2 regions of the Alcaligenes sp. NLF5-7 genome follow, and region 1 is predicted to be linked to the other one. Evidence: riboswitches for the same ligand, from Rfam matches in the RefSeq annotation. Region 1 holds a riboswitch; the other holds the start of a gene.
The links. Region 1 has a riboswitch for thiamine pyrophosphate ahead of MID00_RS18290 (3-oxoacyl-ACP reductase). Riboswitches for the same ligand answer to the same signal wherever they lie in the genome.

Region 1 (5,750 bases):
CGTACCGGAACACAGGCCAGGAGCCACGGTAGAAACACGAACTGCGGTACCCGACAGGTCGGCGCGCAGGTTCAGGCCCAGTTGATGCACAAAAGCCTTGGTAGCACCGTACACATTGCCGCCTGCATAAGCGTATTCGCCCGCAGTCGACCCCAGATTGATGATGTGGCCCTGATTGCGCTTGACCATACCCGGCAGCAAAGCGTGCGTAATGTGCAGCAGCGCGCTGATATTGGTGGCCACCATGGTGTCCCACTGATCCATCTTGGCGTCTTGCGCCTTATCCACGCCCAGTGCCAGACCGGCATTATTGATCAGCACATCAATATTGGGAAAACGAGCTGTCAGATCAGCCAGCACCGCTTCTGCTCGCGCACGATCGGTCAAATCCACGCTGACCGGTACAAAACGCTCGCCCAGTTCGGCGGCCAGGGCATCGAGCTTGTCCTGACGACGCGCCAGACCCAGCACGGTGTGTCCTTCAGATACCAATTTACGGGCAAGCGCAGCCCCAAACCCTGAGGAGGCCCCGGTGACAACGGCGGTTTTCATAGTGCGATCCCTATACAGCTCGCTGCTCGTTAAGCAGGCGACAATTAAAGCATTAAGGATAGCAAACTTCAGGAGCTTCGTAGCCTCTTCACCCTAGGGAAAAAGCGGACAAATCCGTCTATGGAAATGCCCGCTTTTTTCTTGCCCTGGCATCAGGCGGCAGGCCGCTCCAGGCCCAGGTGGCCGCGCAGGGTCGCATGCTCGTATTCCTGACGGAACAGCCCGCGTTTTTGCAGAACCGGAATCACCTGCTCAACAAAGTCACGAATGCCATTGGGCAAGGAAGGCGGCATCAGGTTAAAACCATCCGCTCCTTCGTTGCGCCACCATTGCTCAATCTGATCCGCAATGGACTCCGGCGTACCGACCATGGTGCAGTGACCGCCGCCAGCAGCGATTCGGCCCAGCAACTGGCGCACTGTCGGTTTTTCCATTTCCACAATGCGCAGCATGGTGGCATAGCGCCCTTTGGGGCCTTTGAAGCTTTCCAGTGGCGGCAGTGGTGGCACTGGCGCATCCAGCTCCCAATTCATGCAGTCCTGGCCGACAAACATGCCCAGCTGACGCAAGGATGTCTCGGCGGGTAGCAATTCGTCCAGCTCTTGCTGCTTGCGGCGCGCCTCTTCCATGGTGGAGCCCACATAGGTCACCAAACCCGGCATCACAGGCACATCCACGCCACGGCCCGCTTCACGCACGCGTCGTTTGATATCGCGGTAATAGGATTGGGCCGAGGGCAAATCATAAGCCACAGCGTAAATAGCCTCCGCTTTGCGGGCGGCCAAATCACGGCCTTGCTCAGAAGCACCTGCCTGAAACAGCACCGGCTGGCCTTGCGGCGAACGTGGCAAGGTCAAGGGCCCATCCACCAGGAAGTGATCGCCCTTATGCAGGATCTGGCGAACCTGATCCACTTTGGCGTAATCGCCCTTTCTGTCCATGACCAAAGCACTGTCGCTCCAGGAGTCGAACAGTTGCAATGCGGTATCGACAAACTCCTCAGCCCGCGCATAGCGCCAGGCATGATCGGGCATGGCTTCGTAGCCGTGGTTACGCGCTTCCGAGTCAAACATGGATGTCACCACATTCCAGCCCATCCGCCCATTGGATACATGATCCAAAGAGCACAACATGCGTGCCGCCACAAACGGCGTGTAAAAGGTACTGGAAACGGTACTGATCAAGCCGATACGTTCGGTGGCTCGCGCCAGCGCAGCCATCATGGTCAAGGGTTCCAGAAACCAGCGCGGACCATCGGACACGTTATCGCTGGACTGACCATCGGCAAAGAAAATAGCGTCCAGCTTGCCGCGCTCGGCAATTTGGGTCAGCTCTTCGTAAAACCGGACATCGCCCAAACGTTCGACCTGCGAATCAGGATGGCGCCAGGCTGCTTTGTGGTGCCCGCAGCCCATAATGAACAAATTGAAATGCAGCTGTCTCATCCGTTTTTCACCAATCCACCGTCAACAACCAGATTCTGTCCTGTTACGGCACGCGCCCACGGACCGGCGAAGAACAAGGCCGCATCGGCAAACTCCTCGGGCGTGGTCACGCGGCGCAAGGGGGTGCTGGCCGCAATCAAGTCAAACACCGCTTCGGGTGTGGCCGCGGACGCGTCGGTTGTACGCAGCAAACCACCGGAAATCATGTTCACGGTGATCTGATCCGGCCCCAGATCGTGCGACAAGGTGCGTGTCATGGACAACAAGGCCGCCTTGGCCGCGGTGTAATCGTGGTAAGGCACCACGGGGTTCTGAAACAGGTTCGTGCCGATATTGATAATGCGGCCAAAACCAGCTTGTTTCATGCCAGGCAGGGCGGCCTGTGTAGTGTTCAAGGCACCGCCCACAATGCCTTCCAGTTGCTGGTTCAGTTGAGCCCACGTCAAGGTATCGGCATGGGAACGGGCATCGCCGTTGAAGGAAAACTCGGGCAAGGCGTTATTGACGACGGTGGTGATGGGCTGGCCAAAGTGCGCCTGCGCCTTGGCAAACAAGGCTTGTACCGAAGCCGCATCCGTCACGTCCGCCTGCACGGCCAGACATTGCTGCGGAAATTCGTCCGCCAGCGCCTGAGCGGCTGCTTCACTTTTCAGGTAATTGATCACAACTTTTGCGCCCTGGCCCGCAAAGGCGCGTACCAGACAAGCCCCCAGGCCGCGTGCGCCGCCGGTGACCAGAACAAGTTGTTGAGAGAGTTCCGAGACGTGTTCCACAGACATGACATTCCTTGCAAAAATTCGGCGAGGATGTCGGCCCAGTTCGGACGCAGGGCCATGGATTCGGACATCCCTTCGCCAGTATGAGCTGGATCAGGTTCGACGGGTTTTATCTCAGCCCTTTCCAAGAAGGACACCCCGTGCCGCAGGCAGACCATAGCATAAATCGGACTAAACCGTATTATTGACATTTGAAAGAAGCTCTCCTACTCTTCTAGCCTGTTCCTGGGGGAGTCCTTAACGGGCTGAGACTCCGCATTCAAGCGGTAACCCTTAGAACCTGATCCGGATCATGCCGGCGAAGGGAAAGGAAACGCGGCCTGGCAGCCTGCCCGCTCTTGTCTATGCGGCGCATTCACAAGCTCACACGCCCCATTTCAATCCCTCCATTTTTCTGCGCCCTGTTCTGGCATCCTGCCAGCCTGGCCGGTTTGTGCCTGTTCAAGCAGGCTTTTGGGGAGATCTCATGCTGGACCAAAGTGCCACCCTCCTGTGGCTAATCGTTTTTTCCGCTGCTTTTGCCTTGGCCGGGGTGCTGTACGCCCGCCACTACAACAGCTCCCTGGAAGACTTTGTGGTGGCTCGCAACAGCCAAAGCTCGGTCGCTACCATTCTGACTTTATTGGCCTCCTCGCTGGGTGCCTGGATTCTGTTCTCGCCCGCACAAGCAGCCAGCTGGGGCGGTTTAAGCGCTGTCATCGGCTATGCCATTGGCTCCATGTCGCCCCGTCTGGCCATGATTCCACTCGGCAAGCGCATGCGCGAATTGCTGCCTCGCGGCCACAGCCTGAGCGAGTTTGTCATCGCCCGCTACGGTCGCCCCATGTATGCGCTGACTCTGGTCATCATGCTGTTTTACATGTTCATCTCCATGACGGCAGAAATCACCGCCATGTCCAAGATGATTACCCTGATTGCCCCGATTCCTTTGTGGGTCACGGCCAGCATTGTGTTGCTGGCCACGCTGATCTACACCTCTTACGGCGGTTTGCGTGCTTCCATCTTTACCGACAAGGTGCAGATGTTTGTGATTCTGCCCATGCTGTTCCTGATCGTGATGTTCGGCTGGCAAGCGGTGGGCGGCCCGGTACAGTTGTTTGACAACGTGAAACTGGAAGCTCCTCGACTGATCGAGCTTAGCGATCCCGTAGGCGTGAAGGCTGGCCTGACGTTCTTTGTCGCCATCTTGCTGACCGGCCTGTTTCACCAAGGTAACTGGCAACGTATCTATGCCGCCAAAGACACCAAGTCCATGCGTCGCGGCTTTTTGTTGGGTGGTTTGTTTGTAGCGCCCTTCATTTTCCTGATGGGCTTGTTTGGCCTGGCCTTTGTTGGTCTGGGCTCGCCCGGTGACAGCTCCGTGGCCCTGTTCAATGTAATTTTGCCGCACGTACCTGTCTGGTTCCTGGTGCTGCTGATTCCGTTAGGCCTGTCCCTGGTCATGAGCAGTGCCGATACCGCAATCAGCGCTGTCTCCAGCCTGATTGCCGTGGACTTGAGCCGCATCATGCCGCATCGCAACACCGCCCAAATGATGAGTCTGGCGCGTTCCCTGATCTGGATTTGCTCCATCCCTGTGCTCTACGCCTCCTCACAAGGCTTTAGCGTACTGTACTTGTTCCTGTTGGCAGACTTGCTGTGCTCGGCAGCGGCCTTCCCGGTTTTCTTTGGCCTGTACAGCCGCCGCTACGATGGCTTTACGGCCACCATCAGCACCATCGGTGGTCTGGTCGCCGGTCTGGCCGTATTCCCGCGCCCCAATGGTCCTATGGATTACTTGCTGGAGTCCTTCCTGCTGGCCGCGATTGTGCCGGTAGTGATCAGTGTTCTGATCATGCCCTTGCGTCGTCACCTGCCCAAGTTCGATCTAGGCTCTCTGGCTTCCTCCACGCGCGTACTGGACTAAGTCAGACGCGTTGAATTTCGGCTCAAAACAAAAACCCCGGTTTGCAACATACAAACCGGGGTTTTGTGTTAAAGGCTCATGGGACGGGGCTTTCAGGCTGTGCTTGGGGAGTCTGCACAATAATTTCAACCCGTCGATTCGTCGCACGGCCTTGCGAGGTGCCGTTATCCCCCAAAGGCCGGGTATCGGCATAACCGACAGCGCTCAGTCGCTGGCTGCCAATTCCGTTGGCTTCCATATAACGCACTACGCTACCGGCACGCGCACCTGATAGTTCCCAGTTGGATGGGTAGCGATAACTACGAATCGGCACCGAGTCCGTATGACCTTCAATCACAATAGGATGGGTGGATTTCTGCAGTACGGCAGCCAGTTGGCGTAATACCGTCAAACCTTCCAGCCCCAGATCCGCACCGCCCGAGTTAAACAGAATTTCGCTATTGATACGAAAGCTCACGGATTGGTCGTTCATGACCACATCGATATTGTCGCCCAAGCCGTCCAGATCCAGACCGTGATTGCCTTTGCCTTGTCCCTCACCCTGACCAGCGTCCGGGAAAAGGCCCGCCCCAGCAGGCAACAAACCGGCTCCGTCCTTGCCTGCTTGGGCCACGACTGTAGCCCCTCCCTGCCCTTGTCCCTGCGCCGCCGTTTGCGCCCGCTTACCCGCAAAGGACAGCATCACAATCATCAAGACCAGCAACAAGGTCATCATGTCCAGATACGTGGTCAACCAGGCTTCTTCTTCCTCGGGCACCGCCAGCCCTGGATCATTCCAGGGGCGGCTACGACGACGACTGCCCAGATTGCTGGCCAGTTGTTGTTCGATTTTGGCGCCGCGAGCTTGCTCCAGTTCCTTTTGCAAGGCTTTCTGGCGGTCAGCAAGTTCACCCAAAGTCAGGTCCTGCTCCATGTTTCCCATGGGATCAGCCCCGTTCCGGAGCCGGGTCCGCATCATCATCGCGGCCGCCCCGGTCATTGATCTCGTCCTGATACTGAGCCATGAAGGAGTTCAGCGTCTCACGCATCAAGGCCGGGCCACGGCGCTGGCTCATCATGGACACACCTTGC
Region 2 (5,750 bases), 200 kb from region 1:
CATGGAGGTGACAATGATGCGGCTAAGCATGGCGCGCAGCTCGATCAAGGTGCCCAGCTCGTGGCCGACCACCAGGGTTTCTCCGCCGGACAGTTTGGTGACGCGGACATTGCCTTCGGATAGCGCGTCGATATGCTTGATCTGCACTTCCACCACTTGTCGTTCTGGCAGGTTGTTCAGGCCGGGGATCTCGCTGATATTGCCCACCAGGGTGTGATTGAATTCGTCCAGCAGCAGATAGATTTCCTGGCCCGAATCAATCCGGTCCGAGAGGGTTAGCTCGATCATGCGCAGGATCTCTTCGCGCCCGCCGACTTCGTAGGCAATGCTAAGACGCTGTACGGCGACGTTGATTTGCCGCAGGTGCTCGTCGCGCAAGGCTCCAAACACCTGAACGTAGAAAAAACCGATTAAAAAGAGCGTGGTGAAGATGGCCAGGATGCTGTAGTTCAAGGTCAGCCGGAAGGAGGTGGACTCCCACAGGCGTTTGATGAAATCAATCATCGCAGCGCTTTAGCTTGAAACCGTCGATGCTGTCCTTGTCGCTAAGTACATAGCCACGGCCACGCACGGTATGGATCAGGGGCGTGGCGCCTTCCTTGTCCACCTTGCGCCGCAAACGACTGACCAGCACATCAATCACATTGGATTGGGGGTCGAAGTTATAGCCCCAGACCACTTCCAGCAGCATGGTGCGGGTAACGATCTTGTGGCTGTTCATCAGCAGGTAGGACAGCAGCTTGATTTCACGAGGTTGCAGCTCCAGCACCTCGTCGCCACGGGAGATTTTCTGGTTGCGGATATTCATGACCAGATCATCCACCTGCAGATTCTTGATTTCTGCATTGTCACTGCTGCGGCGTATCAGGGCATGCAGGCGGGCGGCCAATTCCTGAAAGGAAAAGGGCTTGATTAAATAATCATCGCCACCGGCTTTCAAACCATCAACTTTGTCGTCTACGCCGGATAAGGCACTTAATACCAGTACAGGGACTTTTTTACCTAAAGATCGCAAAGTAAAAAGAATGGACAGGCCATCGACATTATTGGGTAGCATGCGATCCAGGATAATCACATCCCATACGTCTTTCATGGCATTTTCCAAACCGGAAACGCCATCATGACTGGTCACCACCGAATAGCCCAGCTCGGATAAGCCATTCACTAAATACCGGGCATTTTCCCGGTCGTCTTCAATCAGTAAGCAATTCCACATTTGGCTTCTCGGAGATTTATGAAGTGGCAGACTCATCCATTCCAGAAATGGATTGATCAAAAAGGCTGATCCCGACTATGAGGCGAACATGACAAAACGGTAATGTTTGATGTCAGGAAATATAAATATTGATTCATCCTGTTAATACTGTCATGTGCTCTGAATTATAGGAGTAATTAGTCAGCACATTATTCTAATAAAAGTCTCAGGGCTGTCGGGCTGGAAATCCGGAAATGCGCCGGAAATTGTCTGGGATGTTTGTCCATTGGCTAAAAAATGCGGGTGGCGCTATGAGGCCCAATACAAGGTGGGCTCTATTCCTGGATTGGGGAGGTCGCCTTACTCTCTGCAGGTGACCACAAAGCATGGAAGTGATGGACCGGACCTTGCCCCAAGCCAATCCGCAATTGGTCAGCCGCGGCCAAAGCGCCATTCAAGTATTCCTTGGCCAAGCCTACCGCGGTCGGTACGCTGCGGCCCGGTAACAGAGCAGCAATGGCGGAGGACAGCGAACAGCCCGTGCCATGCGTGTTGCGTGTCGGAATGCGTGGCGACTGAAAAACATGGCTTTGCCCTTGGCCTTGCAGCAAATCCACACTGTCCGGGCCGTCCAGATGGCCGCCCTTTAACAGCACCCACGCAGGGCCCAGCAAGCACAGTTCGCTTAAGGTGCTGTGCATCTCTTGCAGTGAGGCGGGTTCCGGTTTGTGCAGCAGATCGCCCGCTTCGGGCAAGTTGGGGGTAAGCAGGGTACACATGGGCAGCAGCCTGTCGCGCACGACGGACACGGCTTCGGGGCTGAGCAAACGATCCCCGCTTTTAGCGACCATGACCGGGTCCAGCACAATCGGGCAGTCCAGACCGTGATGGTGCAGGCGGTCTGCAATTGCTTCCGCAATCCCTGCATTGGCGATCATGCCGATCTTGATGGCATCCACGCGCACATCCTCAAACACCGCATCCAACTGGTCCGCCACAAAGTCCGGCTCCAGCGCCACAAAACACCGCACACCCTGGGTGTTTTGCGCGACCACGGCGGTAATCACGCTCATGCCATAAGCGCCCAAGGCATACATGGCTTTCAGATCAGCCTGAATACCGGCACCGCTGGTCGGGTCCGTGCCCGCAATACTCAAGACATTGGGAATCATGCTTGGCCTGCTTGATCTTGAGTGGTAGCCAATGCCAGTGCCCGACGGGCAACTCGTACTACATCAAAGCTGTGTGCCACATCCAGACTGTCCAGTTCCGCATTGCTGAACCAGCGCGCGTCCAGAGCGTCATCGCCTGCTTGCGGCTCACCTTGCTGCCAGCGAAACAGCACGGCAATCAGAATGAAATGCGAATAGGCCAAAGGTCTGGCGCTGGGTTCGCGGTCAAATACATCCAGCGCATCAAAGAGCTGCATGGCCTGGCCTTGTACGCCGGTTTCTTCGGTCAGTTCCCGATGGGCCGCCGCCATGATGGTTTCGCCCGCGCGAATCTTGCCACCCGGAAAGGCCCAGCGTCCTGCATCGGGGCGATTGGCGCGGCGTATCAGCAAAATCCGGTCTTGATGGATGACGGCAGCCAGGGTGGCGGCAACCGGGCCGATGGGGGAGGGAGAGTGGTCAGAAGACAAGATAGCAACTCCTAGTCAAGGATAGCCATCCGGCAGCAAGCGGCGAGCAGGTACAGACCCGTCCCTTCGCCGGCATGACCCGGATCAGGTTCAACGGGTCACTGCGGTGCAATCTGCTCGGGCAGTTTCTCAGCCTGCTCGCCAGGCTCCCCTCGGTGAAAAGACCGTTTCTGTAAAAACGGTCTGGGCGAGTATACCTGTCTTTAGCCTATAACTCCCCCGTCAAAAACTGCGCCCGCCCACGCCCGAAGGACCAGTCTGCATCGCTGTTCTCGACCAGAGCAATGATCAGATCATTGGGCGAGACGCCACAGTTCTGCTCCAGCCGCTCTGCCAGTAAACGGTAGAACTGAATTTTTTGATTCTCGCTGCGGGGGCGGGACACGATGTGCAGCAGTACCACCTTGTCGCTACGCGGATAGCCCAGGCCGGTGTCTTCCAGTATCAGCTCGCCGGGACGATGCTGGGTCACGCACTGGTAGCGGTCGCTGGCGGGAACATCAAAGGCTTGCACCATGGCTTGATGCGCGGTGTCCAGCAGCAGGCGCAGCTCTTTGTCGTTGCGGCCTTGAATCAGATCAAATTTCAGTAGTGGCATGATGGTTCATTCTTGATTGGGGCTGCGGTCTGCAAGGCCGCCGGAAGTGATAGCCATATCGTCGTAAATCAGACGTTCGGCTTCGATTAGCAAATTCGATAACTGTTGATAGGCGGCGACCCATCCATCTATGAGCTCGTTGCTTGTCATCCTCGCGATCAGCTCTTCGCGTATGGCTTGCAGCTGGCAAGTGCCCATCATTGGGTCATGCTCGGGCTGGGCCTGTAGAGCGAGGTGATTGTTGGCGATCTGGCTGGCCAAGGGGCTCATCGGTGGGGAGTCGCGCAGTATCAATTCATAAAAATAGGTGGTCAGGGCTTTGTTGCCGCTTGCCAGCAGCGGGGCAGCGGTCTTGATGATGTCGCGTTGAGCGTCCGTCACCATAAGATTCAAAAGCCGGGCAAGACGTGGCTTTTTTTACAGTGTTCAAGATAGGCAGCTGGGCGAGTCATGGTTTCTGTCTCCTGGTTTGAGGGCGGGATAGCAGGGCTATCGATAGGGAAGATAGAAGACTGAATGAATCAAGTAAAATGATGAATAATGATTTTATGAATCACTAATAATGATCAAAAAGAGATTCATGTAGGCGAGGCCTGGATGAGCCTGCGGTTTCTTGCGAACTACCAGCGGATGTTACTTGTTGCCCTTGGATGGTTTGATGATGAAGGTTGCACGCCTGCCGCCTGGCGTTCTGAGAAGAACTTTCTGTTTATAAATCACTAAAAAAGATTTTATTAATCAGTATTCATCATTTTACTTGATTGGTTGCTGCGCTTATCGTCAGGGCTTCTAAACGACGGTTCTTGGCACCGCCAAGGCTCTGAGGCCACTGTGACACAGGCCCAGGCCTGCAGGCGACAAGGTGACTGCCGACACTGGCCGCTTGTACCTGTTGGGCAGGTGGCTCACGACGTATCACTCTCGGTATTGCACTGTAGAGGACTTGCCCCCCGGTGAGCTTTTCAAGGAGCTAATCATGCAATTGCGCGACAACGGACTCAGGTTCTCGCCCATCACTATTGTGCTGCACTGGCTTGTAGCGGCCTTGCTGTTTTCCATTCTGGGCTTGGGGGTGGCCCTGGCCCAAAGCCCCGGTGAGGTGCGGCTGGTGCAGCTGCAAAATCTGCTGGGGACGCTGCTGTTCCTGATTTCCATCTACCGTTTCTGGGCGCGGGTGACTTCTTTTCATCCCTTGCCGGTGGGCTCGCCCAACCCGGTGGAAGTAATAGTGGCCCGTTCCGTGGCGACAGCCCTGGCCTTGGCGATGGTGCTGCTGCCCGTCGCCGTCTGGCTATCCCGTGCGGCGGCTGGCGTGGCGGTGGAGTTGCCCGGTGGCCTGGCGTTACCGACCGTGATCAGCCCGAATGAGCAGGTCAAAGCCGTGGTTGATGTGCTGTTCAATATTGGCGCCACAGCCTTTTTGGCAGGGCTGGCCTTGCACCTTTTCGGGGCATTCAAGAATCATTTTGTACTGAAGAATCTGGCCTTGCGTCGCATCTTGGGCAAACAGGTGGAGTTGTAAATCATGAGCGAAGCAAATCGAGACTTTGCGGGCAATGTCATTACGGATATGTGCGGAGTGCAGTACCCGATTTTTCTGGCGGGCATGGCTGCGATTTCCGGGCCGCAATTGGTGGCGGCGGTAGCGAACGCGGGTGGGATGGGTGTGCTGGGTGGCTTGCGTCTGGCTCCCTTGATGCTGCGTAAGTGGCTGCGGGAAACCAGGGCACTGACGGACCAGCCTTTCGGGGTGAATGTGGTGCCGCAGTTTGGTGGCCCGGAGGTGTTCGAGGCCCAGTTTCAAGTGATCTTGCAGGAGCGGCCTCGCATCCTGTCGCTGTTCTATGCCGAGGACTATTCCGCCGACATGATTCCCCGCGCCAAAGACGCCGGCATGATTGTGATGGTGCAAACCGGCACGGTGGCTCTGGCTCGTAAAGCGATTGCGCATGGGGCCGACATTATCGTCGCCCAAGGCGGTGAGGCTGGTGGCCATCTGAATCGCGGCACCATTGGCCTGATGTCTTTACTACCCGCGATTCTGGACTGTGCGCAAGGTCGTCCCGTACTGGCGGCAGGCGGGATTACGACCCGCCAGGATGTCAGGGCGGCCATGAGCCTGGGGGCTTCCGGCGTATTGGTGGGCACGGCCTTTCTGGCCAGCGAGGAGTCCAACGCGCATCCGCTCTACAAGCAAAAGATTCTGGAAGCCAGCACGGATGATACGGAATATCGCACTGGCTATTCCTTTGGCTGGACTTATGGCACACCGCATCGCGTGATTCCCAACCGTGACAAGTGGAATGTGCTGCGTC

Region 2: linked by a shared signal. The riboswitch ahead of MID00_RS19315 (NUDIX hydrolase) and the one ahead of MID00_RS18290 (3-oxoacyl-ACP reductase) in region 1 are both predicted to bind thiamine pyrophosphate.

Annotation. Positions count from the first base shown of each region.
Region 1 covers NZ_CP100755.1:3,968,912-3,974,661, forward strand. The annotation lists gene MID00_RS18280 (SDR family NAD(P)-dependent oxidoreductase) at 1-552, opposite strand, end outside; gene MID00_RS18285 (LLM class flavin-dependent oxidoreductase) at 705-1,997, opposite strand; gene MID00_RS18290 (3-oxoacyl-ACP reductase) at 1,994-2,776, opposite strand; TPP riboswitch at 2,827-2,924, opposite strand; TPP riboswitch at 2,991-3,098, shown strand; gene MID00_RS18295 (sodium:solute symporter family protein) at 3,240-4,679, shown strand; gene MID00_RS18300 (OmpA family protein) at 4,756-5,601, opposite strand; gene MID00_RS18305 (motility protein A) at 5,606-5,750, opposite strand, start outside.
Region 2 covers NZ_CP100755.1:4,172,744-4,178,493, reverse strand. The annotation lists gene MID00_RS19330 (HAMP domain-containing sensor histidine kinase) at 1-504, opposite strand, end outside; gene MID00_RS19325 (response regulator transcription factor) at 497-1,216, opposite strand; gene thiD (bifunctional hydroxymethylpyrimidine kinase/phosphomethylpyrimidine kinase) at 1,531-2,367, opposite strand; gene MID00_RS19315 (NUDIX hydrolase) at 2,364-2,837, opposite strand; TPP riboswitch at 2,882-3,000, opposite strand; gene MID00_RS19310 (tautomerase family protein) at 3,046-3,435, opposite strand; gene MID00_RS19305 (hypothetical protein) at 3,442-3,819, opposite strand; gene MID00_RS19300 (cytochrome b) at 4,412-4,957, shown strand; gene MID00_RS19295 (nitronate monooxygenase family protein) at 4,961-5,750, shown strand, end outside.